Regions from separate parts of the Paenibacillus sp. JJ1683 genome, predicted to be linked through region 1. Evidence: riboswitches for the same ligand, from Rfam matches in the RefSeq annotation. Region 1 holds a riboswitch; each other region holds the start of a gene.
What was found. A riboswitch is a leader RNA that binds a small molecule or an ion and turns the genes downstream of it on or off. The one in region 1 is predicted to bind cyclic di-AMP.
Positions count from the first base shown of each region.

Region 2: linked by a shared signal. The riboswitch ahead of ACUC6J_RS00140 (3D domain-containing protein) and the one ahead of ACUC6J_RS19750 (TrkH family potassium uptake protein) in region 1 are both predicted to bind cyclic di-AMP.
Region 3: linked by a shared signal. The riboswitch ahead of ACUC6J_RS13175 (3D domain-containing protein) and the one ahead of ACUC6J_RS19750 (TrkH family potassium uptake protein) in region 1 are both predicted to bind cyclic di-AMP.
Region 4: linked by a shared signal. The riboswitch ahead of ACUC6J_RS06510 (hypothetical protein) and the one ahead of ACUC6J_RS19750 (TrkH family potassium uptake protein) in region 1 are both predicted to bind cyclic di-AMP.

Region 1 covers NZ_CM129820.1:4,599,725-4,601,924, forward strand. The annotation lists gene ACUC6J_RS19750 (TrkH family potassium uptake protein) at 1-1,259, opposite strand, end outside; cyclic di-AMP (ydaO/yuaA leader) riboswitch at 1,659-1,811, opposite strand; gene ACUC6J_RS19755 (CPBP family intramembrane glutamic endopeptidase) at 2,072-2,200, shown strand, end outside.
Region 2 covers NZ_CM129820.1:29,496-31,695, forward strand. The annotation lists gene ACUC6J_RS00135 (TatD family hydrolase) at 1-311, shown strand, start outside; cyclic di-AMP (ydaO/yuaA leader) riboswitch at 512-791, shown strand; gene ACUC6J_RS00140 (3D domain-containing protein) at 1,063-2,200, shown strand, end outside.
Region 3 covers NZ_CM129820.1:3,107,438-3,109,637, reverse strand. The annotation lists gene ACUC6J_RS13180 (amino acid ABC transporter ATP-binding protein) at 1-561, shown strand, start outside; cyclic di-AMP (ydaO/yuaA leader) riboswitch at 805-974, shown strand; gene ACUC6J_RS13175 (3D domain-containing protein) at 981-1,649, shown strand; gene ACUC6J_RS13170 (polysaccharide deacetylase family protein) at 1,849-2,200, opposite strand, start outside.
Region 4 covers NZ_CM129820.1:1,530,124-1,532,323, forward strand. The annotation lists gene ACUC6J_RS06505 (glutathione peroxidase) at 1-209, opposite strand, end outside; cyclic di-AMP (ydaO/yuaA leader) riboswitch at 673-844, shown strand; gene ACUC6J_RS06510 (hypothetical protein) at 958-1,353, shown strand; gene kdpF (K(+)-transporting ATPase subunit F) at 1,537-1,614, shown strand; gene kdpA (potassium-transporting ATPase subunit KdpA) at 1,760-2,200, shown strand, end outside.

The DNA of each region.
Region 1 (2,200 bases):
GGACCCAGCCTGCCTGCAAACATCGTCAGAGTAATCACCAGCTTGCCTACAACTGTCAAATCAGGTGTAAGCCCCATGGACAGTCCTACCGTACCAAAGGCAGACACCGTCTCGAACAAGATCATCAGAAAATGATGATCTTCGGTTGCGGACAGAATCATCGTCACCCCAATCACGAACAGCAACCCCAGCAAGGTAATAGTCAAAGCCTTATAAATGCGTGCCTGCGCAAGTCGGTACCGGAACAGCACAATGTCTTCCCGTCCCCGCAGCATCGAAAACACCGCTCCAATGAGCAGAGCAAATGTAGTGGTCTTAATCCCGCCTCCAGTGGAGCCAGGCGAAGCCCCAATAAACATGAGTATGATGATAAAAAACTGCGTAGCCTGCCGCAAGCCTGCAATGTCCAGCGTGTTGGCACCTGCGGTGCGAGGGGTAACGGACTGGAATAAAGAACCCAGCAGTTTACCACCCCAATCAAGCGAGCCAAGCGTCTTCGGATTCGTAAACTCAAATACAAAAATGACAAGCGTCCCGACGACAATCAGAGCAGCTGTCATGCTGAGTACCACCTTGGTATGCAAGGATAGTCTCTTACGCTTGCGATAATCTGCCAGGTCAGACATCACTACAAAACCAATACCACCCGAAATAATGAGAAACATGGCTGTAAAATTAACAATCGGATCATATACATAACCTGTCAGGCTGCGAAATTCACCGAACAAATCAAAACCAGCGTTATTAAACATGGAAATGGCATGCCAGATTCCAAAATAAATCGCCCTGCCGACAGGCATATCAAATGACCAGCGAATCGAAAAAATAGCTGCACATACGCCCTCAATCATCAGCGAGTACCATAGCACCTTGCGGATCAATCCGACAATTCCTTCGACAGAGGTCTGATTCATCGCTTCTTGCAAAATAAGGCGCTCCCGCAAGGAAATCCGACGCTTGAACACCAGCGCGATCAAGGTAGCCATAGTCATAAAGCCAAGTCCGCCAATCTGAATCAGCGCAACGATGACAATTTGACCAAAGGTTGTAAAAAAGAGCCCTGTATCCTTAACGACAAGCCCGGTTACACAGGTCGCGGAAGCGGCAGTAAACAAAGCGTCTATAAACGCAAGTGGTTTTCCTGTTGTATTAGAAATGGGCAGCATTAACAATAAACTACCTATTAGAATGATAATGGCAAAGCCTGCAACGAATATTTGCGGTGGAGAAAGCCGAAGCCAGCTTGCATTGGGATTCATTTATTCATCACTTCTCCTCCTTGGTGAACTATGAGCATGGAGATCGCTCAGCTCATAAAATCACCAATTCTTTTCAGTTTCTTTTATAAATCAGAAAAGTATCCGCAAAGCGGGATACTTTTGCCTTTCAATACTCACTACACTTTATACGTAACTACCTCATGGAACGTTTGATGACTTTAAGGCGGGCAGCAGCGAAGCGGTCCATTTGAATCTGGAGAAGCGATAGCGCTCGCCTTTGACTCTGAATTTTACCCTTATCAAGGTCTAGAAAATCAAAAAAATTCAGTGGCAACAGCGATTGGAAGATCAAATGGAACGCGCAGCGTCCTTAACTCAGCAAACTTTTATTCACACTTATACACACAAAAAAAGACACCGGAAAACCGAGTGCCTGACTTGGTTCCTGCCCACAGCCTACGAGGTTAGCTGACGGATTCGGGCAGTACAGTATGCCCTATTTACACTTCCGATCCATCAGGATCGACTGTAAAATTCACCCCAGTAACATGGTTCCCCCGTTTTCTCACAGAAATTCGGCTTAAATGTTGTCATTACCCATATATTTCATAGGCATTGCCTCAAGATTATAATCCTTCTCTATCCAGATCACAAAACCGATTTCGCCGAAAAAACGTGAAATTGGCTTTAATTTGCGATTGGGCATCGCTTAATCACAGCTTATCTAATTTTATTAAAACTTTAAAGTGCTTTCACTCTGTTTTCATGAATATCGCTGGTCTGTTGGCGGGAACCTGTGCAGTATGATATCTTTAATGGATGTTCTTATTTACAGATTAAGGAGGAAACTCATGAATCCTATCGGGAAACCGGTCGTGCTCACGGCCAACTTCAAAAAATTAGGCTTACTGGGCGGGGTTGGCCTGATTTGCTTTTTTATCTTTCAATTGCTTATTCCCTCGCTTAGCAATCCAAGTCCG
Region 2 (2,200 bases), 1.2 Mb from region 1:
ACTCCTTTTCTGGGAGCTGGGAGACCGCTAAAATGGTGCTGGATATGGGCTTTCACCTTTCCTTTGGCGGGCCCATAACGTTCAAAAATGCCAAGCAGCCAAAAGAGGTACTGGCCCAGGTTCCGCTGGATCGTCTGCTGATTGAAACGGACGCACCATACTTGACGCCTCATCCGTTTCGCGGGAAGCGAAATGAGTCGGCCCATGTGAGATTGGTGGCAGAGGCAGCCGCCCAAATTAAGGGAATTACGGTGGAGGAATTGGTATCCATTACGACCCAAAATGCTTTGGAACGATTTGACATTCAGTGAAAAAGCGAAGAAATCAATCAAAATAAAGAGATAGACGGAGCTAATTATGATTTTGTTGCAGGAAACTCAAGAATATTACAATTTTTTAACCGAATATTTTAAAAAATGTACTTGAAACCTGCTTTACAACATGCATGGAAACAGGATATCATCTTTTCAGTGAATTGTTGTTGAGTGTAAACATCAACAAATCATTTCATGAACCAGTCTCGCTGAGTCCCTTTTGCAGGGAACGGGGGAACCGATATGGCTTACAGTACGTCCGGCGTATGTGCAAGAGAGAATGTCTCTTCAGCAGCCGGCTCAACCGAAATTCATTTCCCGAATGGGATGAACAGGTAGAGAAGCCGTATTTCGATTTCTTTCTGGGTCTTCGGGGTGAATGTGAAGGCGACCGCCATGAGCGGTTGACCTAAGCTAGGGCGACTCTCTACGTCCGAACCCGACAGCTAACCCCGTAAGCGTAACAAGAGAGAAGCCATCTCGTGCATGAGTTTTCCCGCATATTCACACATGTTGGAAGCCACGAAAGAGCTCTCTAGTCTCTTTCTTTGGCTTTTTTTGTTGTGAATAAAAGAAAATCTGTCATCATACTGTGGTTAAACAGGGGAGGACAGCATGCCGCGAAGACGGGTACATGGTGCAGGACAGTCGCAGTACGGGCTTGTCTTGTAGAAAATCTGTTATAGTCACGTCAACGATCAACTATGTCTTACTCCAGACGGCGGGCTATGTAAGGAGGACGGAGGAAATGGGCATTTTCCGAAAAGAGGAGACCCATGAGTCACGCTCATCCAGCATGTCTTACGTATTACGTTGGAAGCAAGAGAATGTGCGCCAGGCTGCTTTGGTTGCTATTTTTCTAATCGCACTAACGATTATGATTTCAATTCTGATGTACACGCAATCAAAAAAACAAGTCTTTTTTGTCATCGATGGTAAGGCATCTGCGGTAGAAACCCGGGAATCCAAGCTCCAAGATTTGCTCAATGAGCATTCTATTTCACTTCAGCCGCATGATACAATTTCCATGCCGCTAAATGGAGCAGTACAGGATGGGGATCGCGTAGTCATCAAACGTGCCAATCAGGTTAAAGTATCCTCAGGCAATAAGACGAAAAAGCTGTACACAACAGAAAATACAGTAGAGGGTGCCATTCGCACTTCGGGCTATAAATTATCATCAACGGATAAAGTTTACCCTGCGTTGGATGCCTCTGTTTCAGCTAACATGGACATAAAAATCGTCCGTGTGAAGAAACAGCAGGTCGAACAGAAAAAACAAGTGCCTTATCAGGTCATCAAAACGGCAGATCCAAGTCTCTATAAAGGCGATAATCGAGTCATTCAAAGTGGCAAATCGGGTGTGGTAGTCCAGCATGTTCAAAAGGTATACCATGATGGAAAATTGGTATCCAAACAGCTGGTCAACAAGGAAGTCGCACAGAATCGTGTGGATAAGGTAATTGCGGTAGGAACGAAGAAAAAACCGGTCGTTCTAGCTGCTTCCATCGGCCCTAAAGATGCAGTTAAGGCTACAAAGGTTAGTTCGGGCAGTGCTGTCCGTAAAGCAGGTATTAATTTTAATTATAGAAAAGTTTTACAAAACGTCTCCATGACGGCGTATTCCGCACAAGAGCCAGGTATCGGTACACGTACCGCCTCCGGCACACGTGTCACGGAAGGACGCACCATCGCTGTCGATCCGAGTGTAATTCCAATCGGGTGGTGGGTGTATATTGAAGGGGTGGGCTTCCGCCGTGCGGAGGATACCGGTGGCGCGATTAAAGGCCACAAAATCGATGTGTATTATGAGAGTTTGAGCCGGGCCAACCAATTTGGTCGTAAGCACGGTAAAACCGTATATGTTATCGGACCTGTAAAGCCGG
Region 3 (2,200 bases), 1.5 Mb from region 1:
GAAGGGGAAATCTTGTTTGAGGGTGAGCCGATTACGGCCCGTGGTCATAATATTAATGCGACTCGGGAGAAGATGGGGATGGTTTTCCAGCATTTTAATCTGTTTCCACATAAAACAATACTGCAGAATCTGACGCTTGCACCAACGCAGGTGAAGAAGCAATCGGGGAAAGAAGCGGAGAAAATTGCGTTGGAACTCCTGCGGACCGTGGGTCTTGAGGATAAAAAGAATACCTACCCGAACCAGTTATCTGGCGGTCAAAAGCAACGTATAGCGATAGCACGCGCTCTGGCCATGCAGCCGCACGTAATGCTGTTTGATGAACCTACCTCTGCCCTGGACCCTGAAATGGTTGGAGAGGTTCTGGATGTGATGAAGAAGCTCGCTGAAGGCGGCATGACGATGGTGATCGTGACGCATGAAATGGGCTTTGCTCGTGAGGTAGGAGACCGAATCATCTTTATGGACAACGGTCAAATTATAGAGCAAGGTACGCCGGAGCAAGTTTTCGGAACTCCAAGCCATGATCGTACCCGTGATTTTCTGGCTAAAGTGCTGTAAGAAAATGCTTTTATGAATTATTGACAAAGCCCTCTCGTGATGATATTTCACGGAGGGCTTTTCTCCTTTTGTCACCATATCTCCATATTTTCGTAACAAAAAACCGATTTTTGATGACAAAATTGTAATGGATATAGTATGATGTTCAAGGTTCCCAACATTTTCATGCAGATAAGGTTACAAAATTGTGATATTATGCAGTAAGCCAAAACTTACCGGGGCAGCAGCAATGATAACAATTACTCAGGTGCTGGGCTCAAACCATGGGAAGTGCGGGGGACGTAACAACGGCAATTATTCCAATGCGTCATATAGATGTTGTGGAATATGCCTAGGGGTGAATTGCACAAGCATAGGGCTTCTCCTGAGTCCGAATCCGACAGCTAACTTCGCAGGCATAACAGAGGAGGTACATATCTTTGAAACACTTAAAACATATTGGAAAAACCATGAAATTTGCGGTGCTTGCCGCAGCGATTGCAGGATTGGCACAGACAGCTGGAGTAGCAAATGCTGCTTCGCTTCATACTGCCAAAGAAGGCGATACTTTCTTTTTGCTTGCTCAACGTTATGGGGTATCGGTAGATGACTTGACGAAGGCTAACCCGGATATTGCGTCCAACAACATATATGCAGGTCTACAAATTAAAGTGCCAGACGAAAAAAGTGTGAAGGCGGCTTCGGATTCGAAACCACAGCTTCTTACGGAGAAAGCACCAGCGAATGAGAGGCCAACAATTGAAGCATGGGGCAAAACATTCAATTACAGTAAAGTTGTTGATGTTAAAGCAACAGCATATTCAGCCGCAGCTGATGAAAATGGCAAATGGGGTGCAGTCGATTACTACGGTAATCCGCTTAAACTGGGTACAATTGCAGTAGACCCGAAAGTCATTCCTATGGGGACAAAGGTGCTAGTTACAGGCTATTCCCATCCCGGCTTGCCAGACCATTCTTTTGTAGCCGTTGCCCGTGATCAGGGCAGCGCTATTACCGGAAAGCGGATTGATATCTTTATCCCTGGCAACAAATCATTCGTGAACGACTTCGGCTTCCAAAATGTGAAACTGTACGTTATTGATAAATAGCATTGTGCATATATTTGATTTCATTAAACATAATATATATTATGTAAACTTAATATTATAGCACACAACATATAACTGGGACGACTTCTTATCAGTACGGTCGTTTATCGCTAAAAAAGGCTGTCTTACAAGCAGAAGCACTCTGCTCGTCAAGGCAGCCTTTTTACGTTGTTGGTATATACGAGGCTTAGACATACTGTTATTTTCGTTCCGATGTGTGAAGTAGCCGGGGGACTGTGACAAACTTGTAGCCCTTAGCTTTTAAAGAGTGGATTAGACCCGGCAAAGCTTGGACAGTACCTTGCAAGTTGGAACTTTGACCTCCACCTGCATGCATTAAAATAATGGAGCCAGGTCTGGTAGCCGGGATCACGTTACGCTGAATCTGTGTTTTGCTTAATCCCTTCCAGTCTAGAGAGTCCACATTCCAATTGACGATCATGTACCCATGACGACGCGCCCACTGAATTTGAGGCTCCGTGATTTCACCATAGGGTGGTCGTATTAATCTGGGCCGAAAACCTGCGCTGGCTTCTAAAATGCGTTCTGTT
Region 4 (2,200 bases), 2.7 Mb from region 1:
TCTTGTTTGGCGAACTGGTTGCTGGGAAATCCCAAAATTTCGAGCCCCTGTTCATGATACTGGTCATATAGCTCTTGTAGCGCCTTGTACTGGGGGGTTAACCCACATTTGCTGGCAGTATTCACGATAAGAAGAACTTTCCCTTCGTATGTGGATAACGGAATTTGTGCCCCTTGTAGGGTCTGTGCATCATATTTATATACACTCATGATATCCCTCCTAATTCAATATTCTACAATTAAATTGTGAACAATTCAACAAGGGGTTGCAAGTCCAGAAGAGTCTACAGACATTGTGCATTGTAAAATCGTCTTTTGTTCAAAACGGTAAATCACACTTCAAATGGAGCAAATTGAGGTGTTTCTTCTTATAAAAGAGGGTTCATTCGATAATTATCTAGTACATATAGCGCATTTTCTTTCTTTTTTATAAATAAAGGGCAACCGTACCATACCCTACGCCAATATTGACATGCCTTTCATTTTCAAAAAGAGGTGAAATACAGAGTTTTAGAGAGATACGAGAAGCATAGGTTGGTTGTAAGCGTTATCCTTAATCTTCTATGCTCTAAAGGGTGATTTATAGCCTTGCCGTTGAGCTTTACAGTCTTCCTTGCACGGGTGTATGATTCAAGACGTAATTTCAAATTAACAACAATGAAGCAACAACGAATTGTCTAAAGCGCTGAATTTTGCAGTTGCAAAAGCGGGGGAACCAACGAGTATATACGGCTCTGCAAGCCGTGTGTCTCATGGGGTGAATTTTCCGGCCAAGTGCCGTAAATAGGGCGACTCTCACGTCCGAATCCGACAGCTAACCTCGTAAGCGTACAGGGAGAGGCAACAAACCGCCGTGTGCAGCCATGGTTTATTTTATCATGGAATGTATGAAGCCGGAGGAAGCCTTTTTCCTTCGGCTTCTTTTTGTTGTCTTTTTATACCGGGAGAGGAGCTACTGATGGAAGGTCGGTTAATTATTGTCACTGCACCGAATGAAGCGGGCAGAAGTTTTGTGAAATTGCTTATGTTCAAAAAATTGGCGTTTGCAGTTCTCACAAATAGCACCCAGGAGGAACGACAGCTCAAAAAAATGGGTGTGGAGCACATTGTGCGCATCAATACGATGCAAGCGGGAAAATGGAATTTTCCTAAAAAAGAAATTGGTAGTGTGTATTTGTTCGAAAACAGCTTGAATCTAACTTGCCGTTTCCTGCAAATATGTCGGCCACTAACATCAGAATTGATCTATGTTATTACGCACGGCTGTAATCCACAAGGAATTTATCGGGGATTGGGAGCGGACCATGTGATCTACACATTGAACGGAGAGGTGGGTTTCCTGCTGAACGGATAAGCACTTATAACATAGCTGGTTTATGATTTTATGATGGAATCAAAAGGGCAATCTGAAAAGCGATACGGAGGGTATGAACATGATGGATTTATACATGCTGCTCGTAATGGCTGTGAGTTATGGAGTGATACTGCTGTTTGTACGCTGGTGTGATGCGCAGACCTCAAAAGGAGGGCGAAGAGGATGATCGTTGTGCTAGGACTTACGGCTATTGTGTTCGTGTATTTAATCTACGCACTCCTGAATCCTGAAAAATTCTAGTCAACTATAGGATCGAGCAGGCGGGAACAGCAGATCAAGAATGCAGCATCAGAGATGCAGATTTTCGCAAACGTGTGCACTCAATGGATGGTCTGAATCAGGTCTGTTGTTCCAAATGCAGGAGCCTTTTAAGGAGGAATAGAGGATGGAGCTACTGCAAATTGGGATTGTGATCATCATATTGTTGCTCTTGGTAAAGCCGATGGGCACCTATATGTATCACGTATTCTCGAATGAACCGAATCGGACGGATCGGATTTTTGGTGGAACGGAAAAGCTGATTTATAAGGCTGTAGGCTTGAAGAAACAGGACAGCATGCATTGGACCACGTACGCTATGAGTTTCATTGCAACCAATGTGGTGCTTGTGGGGATCAGCTACCTGCTATTGCGCTTGCAGGCTATACTTCCGGGCAATCCGGTTGGGAACAGTAATATGGAAGCATCATTGGCATTTAATACAGTAATCAGCTTTATGACCAATACGAATCTCCAACATTACAGCGGAGAAAGCGGGCTTACGTATCTGACGCAGATGGCGTTCGTCACGATGATGATGTTTACTTCGGCTGCTTCGGGGTTTTCG